Linked DNA regions of Methylibium petroleiphilum PM1. The protein of the gene in region 3 binds, or shares a complex with, the protein of the main gene of each other region. Links are inferred from orthologs where the notes say so. Each region holds a gene or a part of one and is shown on either strand. Other genes may lie near its edges.

Region 1 (3,281 bases), 2.5 Mb from region 3 along the record:
TTGGTGGCGACGATCAGTTCCTGCACCTCGCCATCGGTGGCACGCGCCAGCAGTTTCTCCAGCCCGATGTCGTGCACCCCGATGCCATCGAGCGGGCTCAGCCGCCCCATCAACACGAAGTACAGCCCGTGGTAGCTGCCGCTGCGCTCGACCGCTGCCTGATCGGCCGGCGTCTCGACCACGCACAACTGCCGGCGTTCACGCGCCGGATCGAGGCAGGTGCTGCACACCGGGGCCTCGGTGAAGGTGTTGCAGCGCTCGCAGTGCCTCACCGTCGCCACGGCCTGCTCCAGCGCACGCGCGAGCCGCAGCGCGCCCTCGCGATCGTGCTGCAGCAGGTGGTAGGCCATGCGCTGCGCCGACTTCACGCCCACACCCGGCAAGCGGCGCAAGGCCTCGGTCAGCGACTCAAGCGTGGACGACGCAGCCATGCCTCAGCGACTCGATCATCAGGAACAGTCCGCGGCAAAGGAATGGCAGCACGCCACCGTCCCACCGAGCGGACGCCGCGGGTCCGGCTCTGCCGGCCCGCCAGCGTCGCCCCCTCGAGGGGGAGCGGCGCAGCCGCAACGGGGGGGAGCCATCAAAACGGCAACTTCATGCCCGGCGGCAGCGGCATTCCTGCCGTCAGCTTGCCCATCTTTTCCTCGCTGGTCGCCGCCGCGCGGCGCACCGCGTCGTTGAAGGCCGCTGCCACCAGGTCCTCGAGCATGTCCTTGTCGTCGGCCAGCAGGCTGGGGTCGATGGTGATGCGCTTGACGTCGTGCTTGCAGGTCATCAGCACCTTCACGAGCCCGGCACCCGACTGGCCCTCGACCTCGATCAGCGCCAGTTCGTCCTGTGCCTTCTTCAGGTTGTCCTGCATGGCCTGCGCCTGCTTCATCAGGCCGGCCAGTTGTCCTTTGAGCATGTCGTTCTCCGGTGGTTCGAATGGGTCAGACGGGTTTGATCGACCCCGGCACGATGCGGGCCGTCTTGAACTGCGCCGTGAGCTGCAGCACCAAGGGGTCGTTGTGGATCAGCGCCTCGGCCTCGCGCTGGCGCTGCTCGCGCGCCGCTGCATCGCGCCGTGCCGGCGTGTCGTTCACCACACCGGCCTCGACGTCCAGCACCACCGCGTGACCCAGCGCGGCGGCCAGTGCCGCCTGCAGGCGTTCGGCATGGTTCGGATTGCGCAGGCTCTCTCGCTCGACGCGCAGCCGCAGCCGCGTTTCGCCGGTATCGATGGCCACGCACTCGGCCTGCAGCGCCAGCTCGCGGACCAACGCCGCGATCGCGTTCGCATCGGTCAGCTGGCGCACCAGCGCGGCCCAGCGGTCGCCCAGCGGACCGCGGGTCATCTCGGTCGGCGCAGGACCACCAGCCGCGTCGTCGCGCGCGACGGTCGGTGGTGCGGGGCGCGGTGCCACCGTCGCCGGGGGCTGGGACATTTCTTCCGCCAGCGGGATGTCGTCCTCCCATGGCGGGACGCTGGACGGGCTCTTCGCAATCAGCGGCGCAGGCGGTCGGGTCGGCACGGGGTCCGCCTTGGACGGTGGCGCCACGGCAAGGCTCGCGGTTGCCGGCGAGCGGGCCAGCGGCACGGCAGGTGCCGAGCCACGCACGAGGGCGGTTGCGGCACGCGGCGCCGCTGCGGGCGTAGCCTGGCCCGGCCGCACCACCGTCTCGGTGCGTGCAGCACCCGGTGGCCTGAACGCCAGCATGCGCAGCAGCACCATCACCAGGCCGCTGTATTCGTCAGGCGCCAGCGCCAGCTCGGCGCGGCCGTGCAGCGCGATGCTGTAGAGCAGCTGCGTCTCGTCGGCCGGCAGCAGGCCGGCGCGCTGCACGAGTGCCGCGGTGTCGGGATCGGCGGCGTCCAGCGCATCGGGCAGCACCTGCAGCAACGCGAGCTGCTGCAGCACCACCGCCATCTCCTCCAGCGCACCCTCGGCCGACAGGCCCTCGGCGCGCAGTGCGTCGGCCGTGGCCACCACGCCGGCGCCGTCACCGGCGGCCAGCGCATCGATCAGCGCATAGACATGGCTGCGGCCCACGGCGCCTATCATCTGGCGCACGCCGGCTTCCTGGAGCGTGCCGGCACCGAAGGCGATGGCCTGGTCGGTGAGCGACAGCGCATCGCGCATCGAGCCGTGCGCGCCGCGCGCCAGCAGCCGCAGCGCCCCCGGCTCGGCCGAGATGCCTTCGGCCGCCAGCACCTGCTCCAGGTGCGCGAGCACCGTCTCGGGCGCCATTGGCCGCAGGTTGAACTGCAGGCAGCGCGACAGCACCGTGACCGGTACCTTCTGTGGGTCGGTCGTCGCCAGCACGAACTTCAGGTACTCGGGTGGCTCCTCCAGCGTCTTCAGCATCGCGTTGAACGCGGTACTGGAGAGCATGTGCACCTCGTCGATCATGAAGACCTTGAATCGCCCGACGACCGGCTTGTAGGCCGACTGTTCCAGCAGTTGCGAGATCTCGTCGACGCCGCGGTTCGAGGCCGCGTCGAGCTCGGTGTAGTCGACGAAGCGGCCGGCGTCGATGTCGCGGCAGGCCGGACACACACCGCAGGGCTGCGCGGTGATGCCTCCCTGACCGTCGGGCCCGGTGCAGTTGAGGCTCTTCGCGAGGATGCGCGACACCGTGGTCTTGCCGACGCCGCGCGTGCCGGTGAACAGGTAGGCATGGTGCAGCCGCTGCGAGGTGAGCGCGTTGGCCAGCGCCTGCACCACATGCTCCTGGCCGACCATCTCGCCGAAGTGGCGTGGACGGTACTTGCGGGCCAGGACCAAGGTGCTCATGCCCGGCAGTTTACCGGCCGGGGTGGAAGCCCCCGGCCACAGGGGTGCCGGATAATCGGTGCGAATCCGCGGCCTGCCCGCGCCGCGCCATCCGCTCATCGGGCCCCTGCCCTGCCGACCATGACCACGCCCACCCCCACCCCGCTGAGCTACGAACAGGCCGGCGTCAACTACGACCTGATCGACCCGCTGAAAGTGGCCGCGCAGCGTGCCGCCAAGGACACCGCGAAGAACCTCGCCGCGCACGGTTTCGGCGAAGTGGCGGCGTCGCGTGGCGAGTCGGCCTACGTGGTCGACGTCGGGCCGTTCTACCTGGCCAGCATCGTCGAGTGCCTGGGCTCGAAGGCTCTCGTCGCCGACGAGATGAAGGCGCTGACCGGCCAGAGCTATTACGCCGGCATCGCGCAGGACACCATCGCGATGGCGATCAATGACCTGATCACCGTCGGCGCGACGCCGCTGGTGGTGCAGGCCTACTGGGCCGCCGGCGGCAGCGAATGG
Region 2 (3,165 bases), 230 kb from region 3 along the record:
CCACCGGGCCGCGCACTTCGCTGGACACCAGCTTGTCCTTGGTCTGGCTGCTGAACTTGGGCTCGGGCACCTTCACGCTCACCACGCAGGCCAGCCCTTCGCGCATGTCGTCGCCGGCGATCTCGACCTTGGCCTTCTTGGCGAGTTCGTTGTCCTCGATGTACTTGTTGATCACGCGCGTCATGGCCGCGCGCAGGCCGGTGAGGTGGGTACCGCCGTCGCGCTGCGGGATGTTGTTGGTGAAGCACAGCACCTGTTCGCTGTAGCCGTCGTTCCACTGCATCGCCACTTCGACACCGATGTTGGTGTTGAACTCGCTCATCTTGTCGCCCAGCGCGTGGAAGATGTTGCCGTGCAGCACCTTCTTGCCGGTGTTGATGAACTCCACGAACCCCTTCACGCCGCCGGCGTAGGCGAAGTTGTCTTCCTTGGCGTTGCGCTCGTCGACCAGGCGGATCTTCACGCCGTTGTTCAGGAAGCTCAGTTCGCGCAGGCGCTTGGCGAGCACGTCGTAGTGGAAGTCGATGTTGGTGAAGATCTCTTCGTCGGGCAGGAAGTGCACTTCGGTGCCGCGCTTCTCGGTGTCGCCCACGATGGCCATCGGCGAGACCTCGAAGCCGTTGCGCATCTCCAGCACACGGTCCTGCGGGAATCCGCGCCGGAACTCCATGAGGTGCACCTTGCCTTCGCGGCGTACGGTGAGGCGCAACCACTTCGAGAGCGCGTTGACGCAACTCACACCCACGCCGTGCAGCCCGCCCGAGACCTTGTAGCTGTTCTGGTTGAACTTGCCGCCAGCGTGCAGCTCGGTCAGCGCGATCTCCGCGGCACTGCGCTTGGGCTCGTGCTTGTCGTCCATCTTCACGCCGGTGGGGATGCCGCGGCCGTTGTCGGTGACGCTGATGGAGTTGTCGGAGTGGATGGTCACCACGATGTCGTCGCAGTGGCCGGCCAGGGCTTCGTCGATGGAGTTGTCGACCACCTCGAACACGAGGTGGTGCAGGCCGGTGCCGTCGGACGTGTCGCCGATGTACATGCCGGGCCGCTTGCGAACCGCCTCCAGGCCTTCCAGGATCTGGATGGAGCCCTCTCCATAGGCCACCGACGCGTCCGAACCCACGGAGATGGCATGGCCTTCCGCCGACGGCACGGGTTGCTGCGTGACGCCGCTCTGGGCGTCGTGTTGCGGGGTCTTGGGGTCGCTCATGGGGGCTCTTTTCCATCACGGGGCCGGTGGACCGGCCCCTTCAAAAACGCTGCAGCGGGCTCGCGGCCCGCTGTGCTGGTGTCGGCTGGGTTGCGGGCTAGATCCGCATCGGCATCACCACGTACTTGAAGCCGCCTTGCTCGGGCACGGTGACGAGAGCCGAGCTGTTGGAATCCTGCAGCGACAAGGTGACCATCTCTTGGCCCATGTTGGCCAGCACGTCCATCAGGTAGGTGACGTTGAAGCCGATCTCGATGGCGTCGCCGCCGTAGTCGATCTCGAGCTCTTCCTTGGCCTCTTCCTGCTCGGCGTTGCTGGAGGCGATGCGCAGCGTGCCGGGGTCGAAGTTCAGGCGCACGCCCTTGAACTTCTCGCTGGTCAGGATGGCGGCGCGCTGCAGGCTGGCCAGCAGCGGCGCACGGCCCAGCGTCACGTGGTTCTTGTGGTTCTTGGGGATCACGCGGTTGTAGTCGGGGAACTTGCCCTCGACCAGCTTGGTCACGAACTCCATGCCCGAGAACGCGAACTTGGCCTGGTTGCCGGCGAAGCGCATCTCGATGGCGGTGTCTTCGTCCTTCAGCAGGCGCTGCAGCTCCAGCACGGTCTTGCGCGGCAGGATGACTTCCTGCTTGGGCATCTCCACATCGAGCGTGGCCTGGGCCAGCGCCAGGCGGTGGCCGTCGGTGGCCACCAGCGTGAGACTCTTGCCCTCGGCGACGAACAGGATGCCGTTGAGGTAGTAGCGGATGTCGTGCACCGCCATCGCGAAGTGCACCTGGGCGATCAGCGCCTTCAGGCTCTTCTGCGGCACGCTGAAGGCCGGGCCGAAATCAGCTGCCTCCTGCACCAGCGGGAAGTCTTCCGCCGGCAGCGTCTGCAGCGTGAAGCGACTCTTGCCGCCGGTGAGCGTGAGCTTGTTCTGCGCGCTGCTGAGCGTCACGTTCTGGTCGGCCGGCAGGGTGCGCAAGATGTCGATCAGCTTGCGCGCTCCGACCGTGGTGCTGAAGTTGCCGGCGTCGCCGTCGAACTCGGCCTGGGTGCGGACCTGGATCTCGAGATCGCTGGTGGTGAATTCGATCGCGTTGCCGGTCTTGCGCATCAGCACGTTGGCCAGCACCGGCAAGGTATGACGCCGTTCGACGATGCCGGCGACGGCTTGCAGTGCACCCAGAAATTTTTCCTGCGGGCTCTTCAAGACAATCATTTAAACCTCTTCAGGTAGTCGTTTTAGTAGGGGCCGGCACTTCGTGTGGACAAGGCCATTTTCGCTTGTTCCGGCAATCACTTAGCTGGGCTTCAACCCTGTGGGTCGTGGCTCGGTTTGCGCGGGAGCCGACCACAACAACTCTGGTGGCCTGGCTCGGGCTGTGGATGACTCTCTGCTTGTTCCGGAGTTGTCCCCAGCTTTGTCACTTGACGGCCTCGGCATGCGCATGCTTCAGCCCTTGAGGGTCTGTTCCAGCACGTGGAGCTGCTGGTTCAGTTCGGTGTTCTTGCCGCGCTCGCCGCCGATCTTGCGCACCGCATGCAGCACGGTGGTGTGGTCACGACCACCGAACAGCTCGCCGATCTCGGGCAGGCTCTTCTGCGTCAGTTCCTTGGCGAGGTACATGGCGATCTGGCGTGGCCGGGCGATGCTGGCGGGACGCTTCTTGGAGTACATGTCGGCGACCTTGATCTTGTAGAAGTCGGCCACCGTCTTCTGGATGTTCTCCACGCCGACCTGGCGGTTCTGGATCGACAGCAGGTCCTTCAGTGCCTCGCGGGCCAGCGCGATGTTGATGTCCTTCTGGCTGAAGCGTGCATAGGCCAGCACCTTGCGCAGCGCGCCCTCGAGCTCGCGCACGTTGGCGCGCACGTTCTTGGCGACGAAGAAGGCCACGTCCTCGGGCATCGGCGTGCCTTCGACGTCGGACTTCTTCATCAGGATCGCGACGCGCATTTCCAGCTCGGGCGGC
Region 3 (3,612 bases):
ATCGCGAAGTTCGGCGCCGACACGGCGCGCCTGTTCACGATGTTCGCCGGCCCGCCGGACCAGAGCGCCGCGTGGTCGGACTCGGGTGCCGAGGGCAGCTTCCGCTATCTGCGCCGGCTGTGGGCCTTCGCGACGAAGCAGCGCGAGGCCGTGCAGGCCGCCGGCACCGACTTCGCCGACGCCTCGCGCGCCGCCATCGACCTGCGGCGCGACGTGCATCTGCTGCTGCGCCAGGTGAGCCACGACTACGACCGCCTGCAGTACAACACTGTCGTCTCCGGCGCGATGAAGCTGCTCAATGCGCTGGAAAGCGCCGCGCTCGCCGACACCGCCGCCGACCGCGCGGCGCTGCGCGAGGGCCTGGGCATCCTGTTGCGTGCGCTCTACCCCGCCGCGCCGCACATCGCGCACGCGCTGTGGCAGGACCTCGGCTACGCCGCGGCCCACGGCGACCTGCTCGACGCGCCCTGGCCGGCGGTCGACGAACAGGCGCTGGTGCAGGACGAGATCGAGCTGGTGCTGCAGGTCAACGGCAAGCTGCGCGGTGCGCTGAAGGTGCCCGCGTCGGCCGACCGGGCGGCGATCGAGGCCGCTGCGCTGGCCAGCCCCGAGCTCGCGAAGTTCGCCGAGGGCCGCACGCCGAAGAAGGTGGTGGTGGTGCCCGGCCGGCTGGTCAACGTGGTGGTGTGAGCCGCATGTCGCCTCTGCACCGTCGCACCACGCTGAAGGCCGCGCTCGCGCTGTCGGCCCTTGCTTTGTCCGGCTGCGGTTTCCAGCTGCGCCGCCCGCCGAAACTGAGCTTCTCGACGGTGCAGCTGGTCGGCTTCCCGCAGCGCTCGCCGTTCACCGAGCAATTGCGGCGCAGCATCGAGGCCAGCGGCACGACGCGCGTGGTCGAGTCGCCGGCCCAGGCCCAGGTGGTGCTCGAGGCGCTGGAGGACGTGCGCGACAAGTCGGTCGCCGCACAGACCGCCGCCGGGCAGGTGCGCGAGTTCACGCTGCGCACGCGGCTGCGCTTTCGCCTGCGCACGCCGGGCGGGCGGCTGCTGATCCGCGACACCGAGTTGCTGCTGAGCCGCGACATGAGCTACAACGAGACCAACGCACTCGCCAAGGAACAGGAAGAGGCCATGCTCTACCGCGGCATGCAGAGCGACATCGTCGACCAGGTGATGCGCCAGCTCGCCGCCGTGCCGGCCCCTTAGGCTCGCAAGCGCATGCAGATCAAGCCCGACCAGCTCGATGCGCATCTGAAGAAGGGCCTGCGTCCGCTGTACACGCTGCACGGCGACGAGCCGCTGCTGGCGCTGGAGGCGAGCGACGCCATCCGCGCCGCGGCGCGCGATGCCGGGCACACCGAGCGCGAGGTCCATCATGTCGCCGGCGCGCACTTCGACTGGAGTTCGCTGCTCGGCGCGGCCAGCTCGATGAGCCTGTTCGCCGAGGCCAAGATCGTCGAGATCCGCATCCCGTCGGGCAAGCCGGGCAAGGACGGGTCGCAGGCGCTCCAGCACTATTGCGAACACCTGCCCGAGGGCGTGGTGACGCTGGTCACGCTGCCGCGGCTGGACCGCCAGCAGTCGGGCAGTGCCTGGTTCGGCGCGCTGGAATCGGCCGGCGTGACGCTGCGCCTCGACCCGGTGGAACGTCAGGCGCTGCCGCAGTGGATCGCGCAGCGCCTCGCGGCGCAGAACCAGCGCGTCGCCGCCGACGAGGAGGGGCAGCGCACGCTGGCTTTCTTTGCCGACCGGGTCGAGGGCAACCTGCTGGCGGCCCAGCAGGAGCTCACCAAGCTCGGCCTGCTGTACCCGGCCGGCGAACTGAGCTTCGAACAGGTCGAGGCGGCGGTGCTGAATGTGGCGCGCTACAGCGTCTTCAAGCTCGGTGAGGCGGTGCTGGCCGGCCAGGTCTCGCGCGTGCTGCGCATGCTCGACGGCCTGCGCGCCGAGGGCGAAGCTGCCGTGCTGGTGCACTGGACGCTGGCCGAGGACATCCGTGCATTGCGGCGCTGCAAGGACGCCGTCGCGGCCGGCAAGCCGCTGCCGATGGCGCTGCGCGAGAACCGCATCTGGGGCCTCAAGGAGCGCCTCTTCGAGCGCGCGCTGCCCCGGCTCGGCGACGGCACGATCGACCACCTGATCGAGGCCGCCCATGTCTGTGACGGCCTGGTCAAGGGTCTGAAGCACCCGCAGTGGCCGCAGGACCCCTGGATCGGCCTGCAGCGGCTGGCGCTGCAGCTGGCGGGATCGATGCAGGCGGCCCAGCTGCCGCGCGGCACCCCGTCGCAGCGGCTCGTGCTGCAGGCCTGAGGCGTCGGGTCGCCGCGCCTTCAGGACGTCCGCGCGCGGCCGATATCCCTGGCTGACACCCCATTGCTCGCGCTCGCGCATCATGCGCGCCGGCCGGCCCGGATCGGCCGCCATCGCCTCCTGCCCGTCCATGAAGCCTCTGCACCGCCGTTTGTCCGGATTGCCCACCCTGCTCCTGCTGCTGGCCGGCCTGCCGGCTCATGCCGTGCCGCTGGTGATCACGGTGACCGACGAAGAGGGCACGCCACTGGCCGACGCCGTGGTGGCGGTGCAGGTCAAGGGCACCCCGCCCACCGCACCCCCCGGGGTCAGCGCCGAGCTGGGCCAGAAGAACAAGCGCTTCACGCCTGCGGTGCTGGCGGTGCAGACAGGCACCGCCGTCAGCTTCCCGAACTTCGACACTGTGCGCCACCACGTCTATTCGTTCTCGCCGACCAAGACCTTCGAGCTCAAGCTCTACGCCGGCACGCCGGCCGCACCGGTGGTGTTCGACAAGCCCGGCACCGCGGTGCTCGGCTGCAACATCCATGACGCGATGACCGCCTACGTCCGGGTGGTCGACACGCCCTACTTCGCCCGCACCGACAGCGCCGGGCGCGCCCAGCTCGAGCTGCCCGCGGGCGACCACCAGCTGCAGACCTGGCACGCGCTGCTGGGTGTGGACGGGCCGGCACCGGTCCAGCCACTGAAGCTCGGCAGCACCCCCGCCACCGCCGCGGTGAAGCTGGACGCGAAGGCCCCCTGAGATGCCACTGCCGGCCTTCATGACGCCCAAGCGCCTGCAGTTCCGCATCGTCGCGCTGTTCCTGGGCCTGCTGCTGGTGGTGCAGCTGGCCAGCCTGCTGCTGATCGGCAACAGCATCAGCGTCAACGCCCGCAGCGCCGTGAACGCCGAGCTGCGCACCGCCGAGCGGGTGTTCGAGCACCTGCTGGCGCAGAACGCGGGGCGGCTCACCGATGCAGCGCGGCTGCTGGCGTCCGACTTCGGCTTCCGCGCCGCCGTGGCCAGCAACGACGGCGAGACGCTGGCCTCGGCGCTGGCCAACCAGGGCGATCGCATCGGCGCGAGCCTGGCGGTGTTCACCGATGCCCGCTTCAACCTGAAGGCCGCCACGCACGACGGCGCCGAGCGCTTCCTGCCCACGCTGCGGCAGCTGGCCACGGCCCCCGACGCCACGCAGCGCCTGGTCCTGCTGGACGGCGAGCCCTACCAGCTGGTGGCCGTGCCGGTGAAGGCGCCGCTGACGATCGGCTGGGTCGCGATGGGCTTCCGCATCGAGGCGAGCCTGCTGCAGGAGATGCA

The links.
Region 1: the proteins of holA (region 3) and dnaX are in contact, whole or in part, in a cryo-EM structure (PDB 8GIZ), measured with the Escherichia coli proteins. The link is inferred for Methylibium petroleiphilum PM1 from one-to-one orthologs.
Region 2: the proteins of holA (region 3) and dnaN are in contact, whole or in part, in a cryo-EM structure (PDB 8GIZ), measured with the Escherichia coli proteins. The link is inferred for Methylibium petroleiphilum PM1 from one-to-one orthologs.

Annotation. Positions count from the first base shown.
Region 1 is NC_008825.1:2,701,217-2,704,497, forward strand. The notes cover bases 359-3,281. They hold dnaX (DNA polymerase III subunit gamma/tau), read right to left. Parts: upstream 2,781-3,281; coding sequence 936-2,780; downstream 359-935. Other genes in these bases: recR (recombination mediator RecR), read right to left, coding at 359-431; MPE_RS12775 (YbaB/EbfC family nucleoid-associated protein), read right to left, coding at 584-910; MPE_RS12785 (AIR synthase-related protein), read left to right, coding at 2,901-3,281. Also shown: more of recR, read right to left, coding at 1-358. UniProt on the Escherichia coli protein: Part of the beta sliding clamp loading complex, which hydrolyzes ATP to load the beta clamp onto primed DNA to form the DNA replication pre-initiation complex.
Region 2 is NC_008825.1:1,070-4,234, reverse strand. Bases 359-3,165 are described here. They hold dnaN (DNA polymerase III subunit beta), read right to left. Parts: upstream 2,412-3,165; coding sequence 1,305-2,411; downstream 359-1,304. Other genes in these bases: dnaA (chromosomal replication initiator protein DnaA), read right to left, coding at 2,646-3,165; gyrB (DNA topoisomerase (ATP-hydrolyzing) subunit B), read right to left, coding at 359-1,207. In the rest of the region: more of gyrB, read right to left, coding at 1-358. UniProt on the Escherichia coli protein: Confers DNA tethering and processivity to DNA polymerases and other proteins. Acts as a clamp, forming a ring around DNA (a reaction catalyzed by the clamp-loading complex) which diffuses in an ATP-independent manner freely and bidirectionally along dsDNA.
Region 3 is NC_008825.1:232,461-236,072, reverse strand. What follows is about bases 369-3,263. They hold holA (DNA polymerase III subunit delta), read left to right. Parts: upstream 369-1,217; coding sequence 1,218-2,309; downstream 2,310-3,263. Other genes in these bases: MPE_RS01060 (EAL domain-containing protein), read left to right, coding at 3,056-3,263; MPE_RS01065 (methylamine utilization protein), read left to right, coding at 2,470-3,054; MPE_RS01075 (LPS-assembly lipoprotein LptE), read left to right, coding at 696-1,205; leuS (leucine--tRNA ligase), read left to right, coding at 369-690. Outside these bases: more of leuS, read left to right, coding at 1-368; more of MPE_RS01060, read left to right, coding at 3,264-3,612. UniProt on the Escherichia coli protein: Part of the beta sliding clamp loading complex, which hydrolyzes ATP to load the beta clamp onto primed DNA to form the DNA replication pre-initiation complex.